3 regions of the Neobacillus sp. 204 genome follow, and region 2 is predicted to be linked to each of the others. Evidence: predicted binding sites of a transcription regulator. Region 2 holds the regulator's gene; each other region holds the start of a gene.
The links. The regulator Rex, encoded in region 2, represses fermentation and respiration genes when NADH is low (regulators of the CRP and FNR family bind a similar motif). The targets are predictions, from matches to a motif close to TTGTGAAATATTTCACAA.
Positions count from the first base shown of each region.

Region 1 (5,731 bases), on a different contig from region 2:
TGAGCCTGCTTTTCTTCGATTGTGTGCCAAGTAACAATATTTTCGTTGAATTGGTCATTTATTTTTAAGTCTGTTAAGATATCTTGTAAATTTTTTCTTAACTTCATGAACTTCACCTCATTACATCTATTCTACCCGAATGAACGTTCGCAGCAAAAGTATAAATATTTATTTTATGCTATTATTCTGGTGGTATCTTTTTCCTTTATAATAAATTATCTCTGAACATTTCTTAACTATTAAAATGAATATCATAAACAATTTTTAAATTTTTTTGTTACAATAATAATAACTGACTATGACTGTGAAGGTGATTGAATGAAGATTGAAGAAATAAAAAAGGTTCTCGCGGATTTTACTCTTTTTCGTGAATTAAATGATTTTGAACTAACAAAAATCACTGATATCGCCATTGCTAGAGAATGGAAAAAACAGAGCCATGTTTTTCTCCAAGGTGACCCGCTGGAGAATGTCTATTTTATTTATGATGGTAAAATCAAAATCTACAAAAGTGACATTAATGGCAAGGAACAAATTGTCGCGATTGCAAAAAAGGGCGAGATGTTTCCTCATGTTGGTTTTTTCAGAAAAGGAGATTATCCAGCCTATGCGGAAGTGCTGGAGTCTTCAACACTAATTACTATTCCAATTTCCAAATTTGAAACTGTTTTAATTGAAAACCCTGAGTTATGTATTAAAGTGTTCAAAGTATTAGGAGAGAAAATTGTCGATTTACAAAACCGTTTAGAAGAGCAGATTCTTAATAATACCTATGAACAAATCGTTAAACTTTTGATCCGACTTGCCCAAAAGCACGGGAAAGAACAAGAAGATGGGACGATTCTTTTAAAATCCGAATTCACAAACAAGGATCTTGCTAATATGATTGGTACAACTAGAGAAACGATTAGCAGGACGCTGACCAAAATGAAAAAGGATGAATTAATAGAAGTAGATGATGAAGGCAACATGGTCGTAGACGTAAATATTCTAATGGAAGAGATTCATTTAGTATAACAGTAAAACCGCAGCATAACCTCTGCTGCGGTTTTATTATGATTATTTTACTGATAGTTGAAGCATGTCTTCCATGTCTTCTTTAGCAGTACCAATCAATTTTAGATTAAAAGTATTCTTGAGAACCTGTAAAACCCCTTCAGAAATAAATTCTGGTGGTTTTGGTCCAATTCGAATATCCTGTATGCCGAGACTAAATAGACCCAGTAAAATCGCGACTGCTTTTTGCTCAAACCATGATAAAACAATGCTTACTGGAAGTTCATTCACTTCACAGCCGAATGCATCTGCAAGCGCGAGCGCAATTTTAACTGTGGATCCAGAGTTATTGCATTGGCCTAAATCGATATACCGTGGGATATTCGTTCCTGGCACAACCCCATAATCCACATCATTAAAGCGGAATTTACCACATGAAGTCGTTAATATAACAGTCTCTGGAGGTAGTGAGGTGGCAAGTTCACGATAATAATTACCGCCAGGACCTGGCGCATCACAGCCGGCGATGACAAAAAACCGTTTGATTTTTCCTGCTTTGACTGCATCAATTACCTCTGGTGCTAAGCCTAGAACGGTTTCATGATGAAAACCAGTTAGTAATGTTTCATCAGAATCAATGGCAGCTGCAGGAAGTTCTAACGCTCTGTTAATTAATGGGGAGAAATCATCATTGATAATTTTCTCTACATTTTCAAGTCCAGCAACTTCATATGTAAACATTCTGTCTGCATATGTTCCTTTAATTGGCATTACACAGTTTGTTGTTGCAAGGATGGCCCCAGGAAATTTTTCAAAGAGACGACGCTGATCATACCAAGCTTTTCCGATATTACCCTTTAAATGTGCATATTTTTTCAGCGCTGGATAACCATGAGCAGGTAACATTTCTGAGTGGGTATAAATATTGATACCCTTCCCTTCTGTTTGCTTCAATAATTCCTCTAAAGCAAATAAGTTGTGACCTGTAACAATTATGCACTTGCCTTCAATTTTGTTTTGGCTGACCCTGATTGGTTCAGGAATACCTAACAGGTTTGTATGGGCTTCATCAAGCAGTTCCATTACCCGGACCGCTGATTTACCGACTTTCATCGCCATGTCAATATGTTCTTGAACATTGAAATTAGAATTCGTTAACGTCATGTATAAAGCTTCATGTGTGGTTGCATCTACAAAAGAATCCGTATACCCTAATTGATTAGCGTGTGTTCGATATGCCGCAATTCCTTTTAAGGCAAAAATAATTGTGTCTTGCAAACTAGCAATAGTCTCATCTTTTCCACATACACCAATTACATTACAGCCGCCAGTTGGAGTTTGTTCACATTGATAACAGAACATGTTGTTTCCTCACTTTCAATTTCATTTCTGCTTTACTATACTAATCAGCTCACACTTTTATTGTGATTTACATCACATTTAGAGCAATTGTAATAAATCGTTCAAAAAATTATCGCAATTATATGGCGGCACCTACCCAGTTTTTTCTGCATATACTAGCGAGTGAAATATTGGAAAGTGAGGGAATCCACATGTCTTCTATGGTGCCGAATGATAAAAATTCAAAAAAGCCTAAATCTGAATCTTTTGGGGATTTAATGAAAACGATGAACGACTTTTTCAATGAAAAACCAATCAAGGGCTTTTTACAGTCAATCGATGATTTTTTCAAAAGTCCATTTCCGCCAGGGGCAAACTTCAATGTTGACACAATTGAGACAGGTAACGAATATATCATCTCTGCTGAATTACCTGGAGTTAAAAGGGAACAGATTCATTTAAATATCTCAGGAAACTATTTAACTATTTCTGTGGAAAATAAAGAACTTGAAACTGCCGAGGATGAGCATAATCAGATCTATCGTCGAAAATACTTACAACAAAAATCATCTAGAACCATTTCACTTCCTCATACTATTAACGAAAAGAATGTGAAAGCTTCCTATCGGGATGGTTTATTAAAGATTCGAATTCCACAGGAGAAAGGGAAAATTATTGAAATCGATGACTAAAAATCTCCATATGAAAAGACGGCTAATTCACTTAGCCGTCTTTTTTCTTACGCTTTGGCTGTTAAACTTGTCTGTTGATTTCCACTCTAGGCGTGAGCGGTTCGCGGGCGTTGCGGGGAGCCTCCTCGGCGCTTTTAGCGCCTGCGGGGTCCCCCTGCCCCGTACTCCCGCAGGACATTGAATTTACTTCCTTGAATTCGCCCACGCATGAAGAAAATGCGATAGCATTTTCGAGGAGTCTTCGCGCCTTCCGTTCCAATCAACAGAGTGGAAGAATCAACAATACCCTTTAACACAACCTACGCTTTAAATATTCCACCAAATCCTTTTACAAGCGAGCTAACTTGACTTACAGCATTCATCATCTGTCCTGCTGTATTTACCATCTTATTAATATCCACCGTTCCATCCTGTGACTTAAAAGAATTCATAATAGATTGTACGCCACCTGGTTGTTTGGGGATTGCACTTTGTTTAGGGTATGGGTTCATTACTGGATACCCATTCATCGGCGCGTACTGCGGTTTTTGAATCATTTCTTCCTGCGGTTGTAGTGGATTCTGGAAAAGAAATTGTGAATCCTTTTGTGAAAATGGCTGGCTATTGTAAGATGTATTTTGAGGAACATAGCCTGGTTGATAGTTTTGCATATATGGCGGATAGGCTTGCTGGTAATAAGGGTTTTGTGGATTTTGTTGTTGGTATACAGTCCAATCAAAGTTTTGAGGTGGAGTTTGGTATAAGTATGGTGGATTACTATTTAATTGCTGTTGATTCCTATGCTGACCAACTGGACCTTGGTACATCATTTGCCCTGAGTATCCATTATTGAAGTAATTGGTCGGTCTTTTCTTGCCAAACATGGGCAAACATCTCCTCCGCATTTTTCTACTACACTTTATGAAGGGATGAGATGAAAGGTGACTCTTACGAACAGATTCCCAATGTCAAAATGACAAGAATTTTGTCTAAAGTTTAAATATTGTAAAAACTAGAAATCCATCACTTTCATGATACGATAGAAAAAAGGATGAAGGAGGAGCTAATAGATATGGACATTCGCGAACTAAAAAGCAAATTTATTCAAAGCAGGGATTATATAACTGACGATGTTAACGCATTAATGGATTTTGCTAAGAAAGCGTATATTCAAAACGATATTAACATTAAAGAATATCGTCTTCTTGTCCGTGAACTTGAAAAACAAGGCGCGGTCATACCAGAAACAGATCATTCAGACTCCCTCATCGAACATTCTTAATACACGTAAAAGAGATGCAGCTGCATCTCTTTTCTATTTTTTTAACTCTTTCAATATTTCTAAAAGGAAATATTCTACTGTACGATTTGCATTAATAAACCTCGTTTTGCTGGTCTCTGGAAAAAAAGCTTGAATTGAAAGTTGTTCAATATGTTCAGCAGTAGTATCGATTTGCTTTAGATGAAGATGTTTAAAGTCCGATTCAGAAAGCCATTTCCTCATCGCCAGTTTCCATTGTTCATTTATTTCCTTTACCTCATTTGCAAATGGCTTTATGACTTCATCAAAATCATGCTTGATCCCTGATTCTCTTCCCTCTTGATAATACTTCATGAATAAGCCATTGTAGGCTAATAATTTTTCTGTTAATTGGATGATTTGTTCACACATCGTGGAAGATACCTTTCATGTAAAAAAATAAAAAAGCAGCATGCGGTTATTTCCATGCTACTTTAATTGTTACTGTTATTTTAACGGCAATTAATAGCCTAATTCAAGTTGTAAGGCTCTAGCGACATGGTTTGGATTAGTGCTGGCTAATTCTAAATTAGAAATAGAGTTAACTTTATCAATAGTTTGTTCAAGTCCAAATAGTTTTTGTTTTGATTCCATGATCTTATCCTGCTCGTTCTTATCCATACTTTTACGAAGGTCTGAGAAGGATGCTTCAAGCACCACTTCCAATTCTTCTAATTGATCATATATTTCCGTAAGCATTGAAATCAACTGTTCTTTATCGGACAATGGTTTATTCATAAATAAAATCCCTCCCAGCATTTTCTATTTAGTATAATTCTCTTTCTTTCTCTGGCTTCCTTCTACCTTGACAAAACTAGAAGCTATTCGTCAAAGGTAGTGGTAAAATGGCATTTTCCCCTCAGATATTCGACACTAACTAAACCTGCATGAAAAATTAAAAAGCGCACATTCTAATATTGGAGGTGCTATTAATGTCAAAAAATAATAAGCAAAACAAAAAACAGCAAACAACTCAAACAGATGCAAAAGGGACAGGCTACGGTGATAAAAAGCTTGTTGGTGAAAACCGCCCAGCAGAATAAATACCAAGGAAAAAGCAAGGGGAAATCCTTGCTTTTTCTATTTCCATTTTTTTAACTGCATGGTCTTTTGAAAAGCTAGTATTAATTGAAGCTGATTTGCTTTAGCAAAGTACCAATCAGTCAGATGCATGGGGTGTCGATGACGTACCGGAAGATTCAGCCACAAAGGGGATACCCTTCGATGCTTACTCCAATCCTCATATTTATGTTGATTATGCTCTATAACTGGAAAGCTAGCTCGTAAAATAGGTGTTTTCTGACCTGTTTTTATTTTAAAATATTGTTCATAATCAAATCTTGAACCCGTATGAGGAGTCTTTTCTGCGAACTCATAAAAGTAAGGAAAGAGACGGGGGTGGAAAAGAATACTTGCCAGCCGT
Region 1 is NZ_JBJORY010000006.1:44,601-50,331, forward strand. It holds gene ACJ004_RS13405 (DEAD/DEAH box helicase) at 1-107, opposite strand, end outside; gene ACJ004_RS13410 (Crp/Fnr family transcriptional regulator) at 319-1,017, shown strand; gene hcp (hydroxylamine reductase) at 1,060-2,358, opposite strand; gene ACJ004_RS13420 (Hsp20/alpha crystallin family protein) at 2,550-3,029, shown strand; gene ACJ004_RS13425 (YppG family protein) at 3,329-3,892, opposite strand; gene yppF (YppF family protein) at 4,081-4,290, shown strand; gene ACJ004_RS13435 (DUF1798 family protein) at 4,324-4,680, opposite strand; gene ACJ004_RS13440 (hypothetical protein) at 4,771-5,046, opposite strand; gene ACJ004_RS13445 (DUF2515 domain-containing protein) at 5,389-5,731, opposite strand, start outside.
Region 1: a site for Rex is predicted at 2,419-2,436, ahead of hcp (hydroxylamine reductase). Genes of this name have one in related genera too.

Region 2 (5,731 bases):
CCGTACCTTAAGGCCTTTTTAATCCGCTCCATATCTGAAGCTGCTGAAATAATAATAACATCGGTCTCTTTGTCATTTTCACGGAGGTAGGTTAACAGCTCTAATCCTAGTTTCCCCGGCATAAATATATCCAATAAGATAAGATCGATTTCTAGTTTTTCAATGTACTTAATCGCCTCGTCCACAGATGTTGCCATTGCCATCAATGTAAACCCATGAACTTGCTCGAGATAACGTTTATTAAATTCAGCCACCATTGGATCATCTTCAACAATCATCACACGAATCATTCTGACCCCCCCTCCCGATTATATGGTAAATACACAGCAAAAACGGTCCCTATTCCTGGCTTTGATGAAAGAATTAAGTCCCCTTCCAACTTTTTAACCGCTTGCGAGACGAGATACAATCCTAACCCTCTATTTTCACCATTTGTGGAGAATCCTTTGTTAAAAATTTGATTTTGTATTTCATCGCTCATCCCTGTTCCTGTATCTTTTACTTCAATTGTTAAAATATCATCTGCATAATCAAATTCTACTTTTACTTTTTTGACTGCACAACCGGTCACAGCCATAATGGCATTATCAATTAAATTACCAACAATGGTAATTAGTTTGTGTGTTACATCTGAATCCGCTGGTTGAGGAAGGGGTTGTTCACAGGAAACAGATAACTCCGTCCCTGATTCCCTTGCATAACTCAACTTTCCAATTAAAAAGCCTGCTAAAACAGGGTCCTTTATCTTTTTGGTAACGAAGCCAATTTCATTATTACGATGATCTACTATTTCATTGATATATTCGACAACTTTTTCATAATACCCAGTATGGACCATCCCCAAAATAACATGAAGTTTATTCATAAACTCATGTGCTTGGGCACGAAGTGCATCTGCGTAAGTTCTTACTCCTGTTAGTTCTTCAGCGAGTACTTGTATTTCTGTTTTATCGCGAAAAGTAGCAATTGCACCCACTACCTTATTCCCAACAATAACAGGGACTCGGTTGGTTAGAATGGTCATCCCGTTTACGTTCTGTTCTTCATCCAATTCCGCTTTACCTGTTTTTAAGAGATCATTTAAGCGAGTTGTCGACATATATTTTTCTATATTTTTCCCCATTGGGTTATCGGGCAGGCCCGCCTTTTTAAACATCTTTAAAGCAGCTCGATTGACAAGTGTTATGTTTGACTCTTGATCAACCGCGACAATCCCTTCACGGACTGATTGAAGCATCGCGCTCCGTTCCTCTAATAATTTAGCAATCGCAACCGGCTCAAGCCCAAGTAAGATTTTTTTTATATACCTCGCTAAAATAACAGCCCCGATAACACCGATTAAGATTCCAATCATTGTCCCAATATAGATCCCGGTTCGGCTCTTTCTGACTGCCTTTTCCACATTATCTAGAGAAATCCCAACGGCTACTGCCCCAATCTGCTTCCCTGTTGCATCCTTAATTGGTGTAAACGAGCGTAATGAAGGTCCAAGAGACCCCTTTGAAATAGACTCATTCTCTTTTCCTTTTAGGACAGGTCCTTCATCTCCACCCTTGAACTTTAACCCTATTTTTTTACTATCGGGGTGGGATTTGCGGATTCCCTTCATATCCATCACCACAATAAAGTAAACATTTGTGACCTTTCTCATTTCATTTGCATAGGTCTGAATTTCCTTTTCATCCCGTTTCCCACTCATCGCTTCAATTACAAGCGGACTATGTGCAACCATTCGAGCTACATTTCTTGCCTGTGCAGCCTGATTTTTTTCCGTCTCTGAAGCAATTCTGGAACTTATAAGTAAATCAGTTATCAATAGGGAAAAAGTAACCACAAGGCAAACAAATACAATAATCACCGATTTTAAACTCCATCTTCCCTTTCTCATATTTCCCTCCATCTTTGGCAGTCGACAGCCCCCATATATTAACTTATGAGTAAAATTGCTCCTGCTAAAATAGGGGTTAGGACCATCGCACTTTTTAATACAGGCTGAGGTGCAAGGTCTGTAAACTTAGCACCAACATAGGTGCCAATCATTGTTCCTGCGACCACTTCAATTAAAAGGGTAAAATTCAAGTACCCTTGGAAATAATAGCCGACTCCCCCTGCTAAAGCGATCGGCAAAATAACGAGCATTGTCGTACCCACTGATTGTTTAAGTGTGAGTCCCATAATCAAAAGCAAGCCAATTTGAATAAACGGTGCAGCACCAATCCCAAATGTTCCCGACAACAACCCTGTAACCACTCCGACTACAGCCGCTCTCTTAATAAGAATAAGGTTGCTTGTTGTCTCTTTTTTGTTATCTGCCTTTATTTTCTGAACAATGAATAAGCGGACCACCAAGATCACCGCAGATAGAAATAACATCCCCGCTGTCAACCAATGTAAAGAATGGATTGGAATCAATCCAGCGAGCTTTGAACCAAAATAGGAAGCAACTGAACCAAACCCACCTACAATTAGACCTGTTTTAATAGAGATATTTCCTTGACGAAAATGGCTGTAGGCACCTGACAAAGTAGTAAACACCATTGCTGCTAGAGAAGTCCCTAACGCCACATGTATTGGAACTCCAAAAATAACTGTTAAGATGGCAATAATAAAGCCAGAGCCCCCTGCTCCAACAAATCCTAATAAAACCCCCAGCACAAACATAGTCAGCACAATTGCCAACTTCATCCCCTCCAATTGCAAAACCCTAGATATCCTTCTAGGAAATGACTTATAAATAGTCCTGATTACAGACTGATTTGAAAAAAAAATTGCAGAATCATCTATTATTGTACTAAAAATTTTATATCCTATCTGAATCATGCTCTAATTTCCATAAATTTAAAGACTATCTCACACTTGAATGAGATAGTCCTTCATTAAAAGCTAGTATTTTTTGAAACTTGGACTTAAACAAGCACTGGTTGTTTGGTGTCTGTTAATTCCATTAGGCGCAGTTTAATTTCTGCAACATTGACATTTCTTTTGGCTACCCCTGTTTTCATTGCAGCAAAAGCCACTGCCGCCGCTACTTCTGCAGCAACCCTAGGGTCAAATGGATCCGGTATGACATAATCCGCATGAAGCTCTTCATTAGAAATCAAACCAGCAATCGCATATACCGCGGCAAGCTTCATTTCCTCATTGATTTCTTTGGCACGTACATCTAAAGCACCCCGAAAAATGCCTGGGAAGGCAAGCACATTATTGACCTGGTTTGAAAAATCAGAACGTCCTGTCCCCACTACAAGTGCGCCAGCTTTTTTTGCCTCATCCGGCATAATTTCCGGTACCGGGTTTGCCATGGCAAAAATAATCGGGTCACTGTGCATCGAACCAACCATTTCCTTTGTAACGGCACCAGCAGCTGATACCCCTACAAACACATCTGCATCAACTAGTGCATCGGCTAACGTTCCTTGCTTTTGATTGCGATTAGTCATTCGCGCCATTTCATCCTTGAATCGATTCATTCCGGACTGCCGGCCTTCATAAATAATTCCTTTTGTATCACATAAAATAACATCCTTAACACCCATATGTAACAAGAGCTTAACAATTGCTACTCCAGCCGAACCTGCTCCATTAACTACGACACGAATTTCTTCAATTTTCTTTTCCGCCAATTTTAATGCATTAATTAAACCAGCCACTGTTACAATCGCAGTTCCATGCTGGTCATCATGAAAAACTGGAATCTCACAGGCTTTGCGGAGGCGGTCTTCAATTTCAAAGCATTGTGGAGCCGCAATATCCTCTAGGTTCACGCCTCCAAATGTTGGTTCTAGTAACTTAACGGTTTCTACAATTTGGTCTGTGTCAGTGGTGGCTAAGCAAATAGGAAATGCGTCAACATCTGCGAAGGATTTGAATAACACGGCCTTTCCTTCCATAACAGGCATCGCTGCTTTTGGTCCAATATTTCCCAGCCCAAGGACTGCAGTTCCATTTGAAACGACCGCAACAAGATTGCCCTTTGAAGTGTAATCATAGACTTTGCTTTCGTCTTCATAAATATCCATACAAGGCTCTGCCACACCAGGTGAATATGCTAAGCTTAAATCCTTTGCATTATGTACCTTAACCTTTGAATAAATCCCGACTTTTCCTTGATGCTTCTTGTGCATTTTTAACGCTTCAACTCGTAAACTTGACATTGGATTTCCCCACTTTCCGGTTTAGTAACCGTTTGCATTAATCTACCTAAATCTTAGTCCATACGTCCGTATTTTGATAGATTATGTAATTAAAAAAAGCAGGGTTTAAAAATACAAAAGGCTTTCCACAAATTCTGTGAAAAGCCTCTTAACTAGTTATTCTTCTTCTTCTTCCTCTACTTCCACCGTCGGATAATGCTTTAAAAAATAGACAAGCGATTGCAGCTCCACTGCCAGGTCAATATGATGCACCCTAATCAGTGGAGGGACATTTAATCGTGCTGGAGTAAAGTTTAATATCCCCTTTACATTTGCACTTACAAGTCGGTCGGTAATCATCTGTGCTACAGGGGCCGGAACCGTTAAAATGGCAACGGATATACCCCCCTCAGTTAAAACCTTCTCTAATTCATCCATATGATAAACTGGGACCTCGCGAATCTTGGTTCCCATTTTTTCTGGATCAACATCAAAGGCACATTCTATTTTTGTGTTATTATTTTTTAAAAAATTATAATTTAAGAACGCCGTGCCTAGATTTCCAACCCCTATTAAGGCAACCTTTGTTAACTCATCCTGGTCCAAAGTTTTACGGAAGAAGGATATCAAATAATTAACATTGTACCCATAACCCTTTTTCCCCAATGCACCGAAATAAGAAAAATCGCGGCGAATTGTGGCGGAGTCTACCTTTACTGCTTCACTTAGTTCGGCTGAAGAGACCCTTTGTTTACCGGATGTATGCAGGTTTTTTAGAAATCGGTAATAGAGGGGCAGCCGTTTTGCTGTCGCCTGTGGTATTTTCATTGTTTCATTACTCATAATCTCCCACACCCCTTGGATAATTTAGTTAAATATCATTTAACTTTTTCAGTTCTCTTAAAATCACCATTTTTACCGCCCGTTTTTTCGACAAGATACGTCGGTCCAATCACCATACCTTTATCAACGGCTTTACACATATCATAAACCGTTAAAGCACACGCTGAAGCGGCTGTTAACGCTTCCATTTCTACCCCTGTATTCCCCTTGGTTTTAACGGCTGCTGCTATATTTAAACGATAGTTCTCTTGCGTGTCCTGTTCCCAGGAAAAAGAAATATTAACCCCTGTTAATGGAATCGGATGACACATCGGAATCAAATCCCAAGTCTTTTTTGCTGCCATGACTGCAGCTACCTGAGCCACTGCTAAGACATCGCCTTTTTTCATCTCGTTATTGGTAATTTTATCATAAATTTCTTTACTAATGGTAATGCTGGAATGAGCAATTGCCGTACGTGCCGTTTCAGGCTTATCACTGACATCGACCATTTTTGCTCGGCCTTCTTCATTAAAATGAGTAAATTCTGCCATATAAAAAAATCCTCCCATCAAATCATACACTATTTTTCCTTCTATGTGTGTGAAACTTTGAACTAAATCCAAGGTTTTTTGTCGAATTAAAACTCTCATCCTCCTAACCTGCTTAGCAGTTTATTGCCGACATACCGGGAATAAGGTACACTAAACCTATGTAATAGAGGTGAATGAGAATGATTTTGTTACAGGTTAATCAACTACAAAAATATTATGGTG
Region 2 is NZ_JBJORY010000024.1:5,316-11,046, reverse strand. It holds gene ACJ004_RS28295 (response regulator) at 1-290, opposite strand, end outside; gene dcuS (DcuS/MalK family sensor histidine kinase) at 287-1,888, opposite strand; gene ACJ004_RS28285 (sulfite exporter TauE/SafE family protein) at 1,927-2,679, opposite strand; gene ystJ (NADP-dependent malic enzyme) at 2,907-4,154, opposite strand; gene ACJ004_RS28275 (redox-sensing transcriptional repressor Rex) at 4,311-4,976, opposite strand; gene moaC (cyclic pyranopterin monophosphate synthase MoaC) at 5,012-5,509, opposite strand; gene ACJ004_RS28265 (ABC transporter ATP-binding protein) at 5,689-5,731, shown strand, end outside.

Region 3 (5,731 bases), on a different contig from region 2:
GCCTAATATTATCGGTTTAATACCATGAACGCGATAACTACACCGATAATCGGTAATGCTTCAACTAACGCAACCCCGATAAACATTGTTGTTTGTAGTAAACCGCGATGTTCAGGTTGACGAGCGATACCTTCTACTGTACGTCCTACGATAAGACCGTTACCAATACCTGCACCTACTGCTGCTAATCCGATTGCGATTGCTGCTGCTAAAACACCAATTGATCCTGTCATTACTTTTTTTCCTCCTTAAATGTATAAAACATAAATTATTTTTTTATATTGTTCATTAAAAATGAACGGTGTATTATTAATGGTCGTGACTCACTTTATGAGCCAAGTAAACCATTGTTAACATTGTGAAAATATAAGCTTGAATCGTACCAACGAAAATAGAGAACCCTTGCCATACCATTGTCAACGGAATCGCTGCGATGGTGCCGGCAATACCTTGATGTGCTAAGCCTGTTGCCAATAGTGATAAAAGCAATTCACCCGCGTAAATGTTACCATATAGACGCAGACCAAGAGTCAGCGTATTGGCAAATTCCTCAATGATTTTCAAAGGGAATAAGAATTTCATTGGAGCGAAGAAACCTTCTGCATAACCCTTTGCACCTTTTAACTTGACGCCATAATAATGAGATAGACCCAAAACCATGACAGCTAGTGTTAAAGTGATGATTGGATCGGCTGTTGGTGATTTCCACCAAAGCTTTTCATCAATCACGATTGCAAATGGAAGACCTAACATATTGGATACAAAAACATACATAATTAGTGTAATTCCAAGGATGTGGAATCTTCCGCCATCTTTCCAATCCATCGTGCTATTGATGATGCCTTTAACAAAGTCCATTACCCATTCAAAGAAGTTTTGCATCCCTGTAGGTTTCATTGCCAACTTCCTTGTAGCTAGGACAGCTATTAAGAACACGATTAAACTTGCAATCGTAATCATTAGCATATTTGCGCCATTAAACCAAAGACCCATAAACTCAAACTCTGGAGTCTCATGATGCATGTAAACTCACCTCGCTTCCGCTTCATTTATGTACATGCAAAGCATGGTAAAAATAATCTATCATAATGACAATATAGGATGTCATCAATCCTATCACTAAACTAATAATATCGAATTGCTCAGGATATTTTAAGGCGATTAACGCGGCAATTCCAGCCACCGCCATTCTCGAGAGCGAACCTAAGGAACGCGGCTTTTTGCCCTCTGTTACCTTTTTATCAAAACTTTCCGTCTTTCTTACCAAGAGCCACAAGTTCAAATACCCGAAGCATGTCCCAAGAATCAGTCCTAAAAATACGGTTTGAAATGATGTGAAGCCCCAGCCTAGAACATAAATGGACAACAAGTAAAAAATCCATTTGCGCTGCCTGTTGTACATTACTCTGAAATCTGGCATAGTTATTTATCTCCTGAATAGAAATGGCGGATTGAAAGAAGCATGGAATAGGTGCCCGCAGCAAGACCGATGAGCAGTCCGATTATTAAGAAAATTGGTTCGGTACCCAAATGCCGATCCAGCCATCTGCCTGAGAAAATACCTATTAGAATGGAACCTACTAATTGGGAGACAATTGCGGACATTAAAGCCATAGCTTGTAATGGGTTGCGGTTGTTTTGACGCATATCAACACATCCTCACTGTAAGAGAATGCCAAGCGGACAAATGGAAAAATTCATAGCCAAAATACTATCCTTAGATAGATTTAATCGCATGAAAACCCTATCATTTATACCCTTTGTAAGCATACAATAGCACCATGTCAATGTCAATGAGTTTACGTGAATTATACCACAAAGTATTCGCTGAATTTTTTTCCATTTCAGAACTTTACTCAACATTCTTATTGTATTGTAAATTGTGAAGGAATTTTGTTCATTTTGTGTCTATTTTGTGAACATTTATAATTATACTAATGGTACAATTTTATGAACCTTTATTATGGGTTATAATAGAAGGCAATGTCCGCCTGGGACATGGTCCATTAGTCTTGTTTTTTCTCAATTACGATCATCCGCTCGATAAAATCCTCTTTACCCGCCTTTTTGGCAAAAACCTTCACTAGATAGCTTCCATCCCGTGGAAGCTGTCCATCCGGGATATCTTTCTGAATCAGTCCCTTTTTTACATTGGTAATCGTATCTAAAAAGCCAATAAACCGGTAATCCTCCGGGTTAAATAACGCAATCCCAAATTCCTCGGCCCCGCCCGGCAAATACACCTCATAGCGGTACTGCCCTGGTTTGTCGCCATCCATGAAATCAAAGCCCATCACGCGCGGGTAGTTGGGCTCTTCCAACACATACAAATAAGGAATGCGAATGGTTGCCGCTCCTGCCTGGAGCTGAAGATAGCCGTCGTGAATTTTCCCTTTAAACACCTGCGGGTCAACCGTTAACTCGACGGTGATATCTTTCGTCTGCTTTGGTTCGAGCGTAAACGATAGCGGCAGCCGCCAGTGGAGTCCATCAACCTGGTGCGGGGTATCAAAAGAATAGCGTTGTTTACTCGTGCTTGTATTTTCAACATGTAAATCGGCTTTATGAACGTCATTCCCCTCGGTAAATTTCCCAAAACGTATACTGCTAGGCGATACGAGTGTAGTCGCTTTGATGGCTTCATCGACTTGGATTCGGCCTGCGCCCTGCTCAAAAGTGCGGTAGATGTTGGGTTCTAGCTGCGTCTGGCGTGAATTGGAAGCGATACGGTTCATGACATTTGATTTGGCAAGCGGTTTTGCCGTATTCATAAGGGCCGCTTTGATTTGCTCCGGTGTCCAGTCCGGATGGGCCTGCTTGATTAGTGCGCAGGCCCCAGCGACATGCGGTGCGGCCATGCTTGTTCCCTGCAACGACAAATATCCGCCTGGAATGGTCGAATTAATTGCGACTCCAGGTGCGACAATATCCGGCTTAATCTCCCATGTTCCCGTCACAGGTCCGCGTGAGCTGAAGTCGGCGAGCTGATCCCGCTCTTCACTGACCAAAACCCTCGCCAAAGTGCTTTGTTTTTTTATTTCTCTTTGTAAAATAACTCCGTCACCCTTAGCGAGTGCTCCGACAGGGATGGTCAGCTGAGAGTCCAGGTTTCCCATGAAGCGGCCGCCGCTCATATTATTGTAGATCAGCACCGCTTTTGCCCCCGCCTTTTGGGCATTCTCCGCTTTCTCCGAAAAAGTCAGGGTTCCTCTTTTAATGAGAGCAATTTTCCCATCGACATGTTTCAATTCATCCGGTCTGCCGATGCCGCCATCAGCCATATCTACAGAGCGGTCAAGCGCCCACGCGGCCGAGCCTTCCATCGGCTCAATTTGAAATTGTTCCCTACTTCCTTCTATTATTAAATGTGGTGTCTCTAAAGTTGGCGTTGACGCCCCAACTGATATGGCTTTGGAGGCGGTTCCTGGTGAACCCACGCTCCACACACTGGGTCCGGAATTACCAGATGCCGCCACCGCCACGATCCCGCGGTCGACCGCACGATTGAGGGCGAGGCTGATTGGCAGGTCAGGACCGTTGATATCATTTCCCAGTGAGAGATTGACAATATCAACCTTATCCTTAATGGCCTGGTCAATTGCCGCAAGCACCTGCTCCGTGGTGCCGCCCCCACCTGGACCGAGTGCCCGGTACGCCACAATTTTCGCCTCTGGAGCCACACCTTTTATTTTTCCATTGGCGGCAATAATGCCCGCCACATGCGTACCGTGGATGGTCGCCTTTCCGATCGCAAGTGTTTCCATCGGATCACGGTCATTATCGACAAGGTCGCGGCCGCCGGCAAAGTTCCGCTTGAGGTCCGGATGGGTGTAGTCAACACCCGTATCAATGACCCCCACCGTGACTCCTCTTCCCGTCAGCCGTTGGTTTTTTTTATCAAAAAGACTGCGGACTTCCTTACCGCCAATAATTTCAACACTCTCCTCGGTTTCAGCCTGGTATTGAATGACCGGCGAGACGTTGATAATTTGTTTTTGGCTGCTTTTGAGTTTGGCTAGTGTCTCTACACTGCCTTGGACGGAGAAACCATCCAGGGCTTCGCGGTAAACACGGCGCAGCTTCACGTCTTTATAGGGTTGAAGGAGCTGCTGAATTTCCTGGTCGGTGTGCGGCTTGTCCAGAATGATAATCGCAGTGGTTTCCTGCCTGCTTTTGGTGATAGATGGATGAATGAGTATTTTAGGAGTTTGAAAAGCTAGCAGTAAAGCAAGTAGAAGTTTCATCGACGGATTTCCCCTTTTTCAATATCGTTTTCACTGAAGGGGAAAAGTATGCATGTTGTCTTTATCTGGTTGGAACCGTGTATGCGTTGATTCCCTTTTCATCAAGCGGGCACAATAGTTGATTTTTTGGAAGGGTGTAGATTGTCCCTCGTTTGGAACCGGACGACGGGAGATTGAGTGACCGCAGTTGATACCCTGCAATGAAGGGGGAGCCAATGTGTAAAAATTCAGCGAACTGTCTCCTGTTAATCGTCGGTCCCAATAGGAGGAAATAATCATCAACAGTCTGGAAAAAGGCAGTTTTGGAGGAATACCCGCAATTATGACAGTTCCACTTAGCAGAGTAAAATGCCATCGCACCGGTAGGGCACTTAGGACAAAACACTCCTGTGATAATGTCATCTTTGGATAATTTATATGTTGGGAGAATATCAGGAATAGGTGTTTGATGATGGGTTAAAAGGAGGTCCACTGACTGAGCGAGTTTCTTTTTACTAAAGGCAGGCTTTTGGTACTTGCATTCCATTTCTTCAATCCTTTCCAAGAGTGATTCCGCGTAAATCAACTCATTAAAAATTTGTTGATTATCTGGCGTAGTTTCTATTTTAGTGGTTGACTTACTGATAATAACCACTCTTTCGATTGGTAGTCCGAGCATTTGCATTTTTCTCAGCCAATTAACGAACTGCATTTGCTGCCTTTTGACCTGAAGGATAGGATTCGAAATGCCTTCTTCTTCATGATTAAATTCTTTTGTGACATGATTGGACTCCTTATGAAAAATCAACTTCTTCGAAAGATTTTTCACTTCACCCATAAAGATAAACCTCGATGAAAGGATTACTAAATCGATTTGGAAGGGTTTCTTATCGATTAACCGCAGGCCATGAAAAATGTAATATTGATCTTCAGGCAAAAGCGAAAGATAATAGCTGCATTCCTTCTCGCCGTAGTATCCCTTCAGCCACGATTTTAGATCGCGTTCGATTGTCGGCCTAATTGGATGATTTTTATGTATCCTGCGCAGCAATGCCATACATTGGTAAGCTTGTATTGGTAATTGTAACTCTAAAACGACCATGCACATCACCTCAAATATAGTTTCAATGGTAATTTCTCTTAAATGTTATGATTTCCTGCTTAAAAACTAAGAACAAATTTTGAATTTTGATGAATTTGATCTTTTTGAGGTTCAATTTTGAGTATTTTTGTTCTTTATTAATTTTGAAATTGTTCTTGTTAAAGTTTTGTACGAAAGACTGATTTTATGTGTAATTTTGGATGGGTTTTGTGCAAATTTTAAAGGTTTTGTACAAATTTTTAGTGGTTTTGTACAATTTTCAAGGTGTTTAGTACAATTAGACATTTTTTACCAAAAAACCAACCTATTTTTCGAAAAATAAACCAGGTCCCAAAACCGCTGTTGATTTTTTAAATTAAACCGGGTTCTTTAAAACACTAATTACCTATTTCAATAAACCCCAACA
Region 3 is NZ_JBJORY010000008.1:206,840-212,570, forward strand. It holds gene atpE (F0F1 ATP synthase subunit C) at 9-221, opposite strand; gene atpB (F0F1 ATP synthase subunit A) at 310-1,023, opposite strand; gene ACJ004_RS17975 (ATP synthase subunit I) at 1,046-1,420, opposite strand; gene ACJ004_RS17980 (AtpZ/AtpI family protein) at 1,423-1,647, opposite strand; gene ACJ004_RS17985 (S8 family serine peptidase) at 2,007-4,244, opposite strand; gene ACJ004_RS17990 (NERD domain-containing protein) at 4,306-5,325, opposite strand.
Region 3: a site for Rex is predicted at 1,802-1,819, ahead of ACJ004_RS17980 (AtpZ/AtpI family protein). Genes of this name have one in related genera too.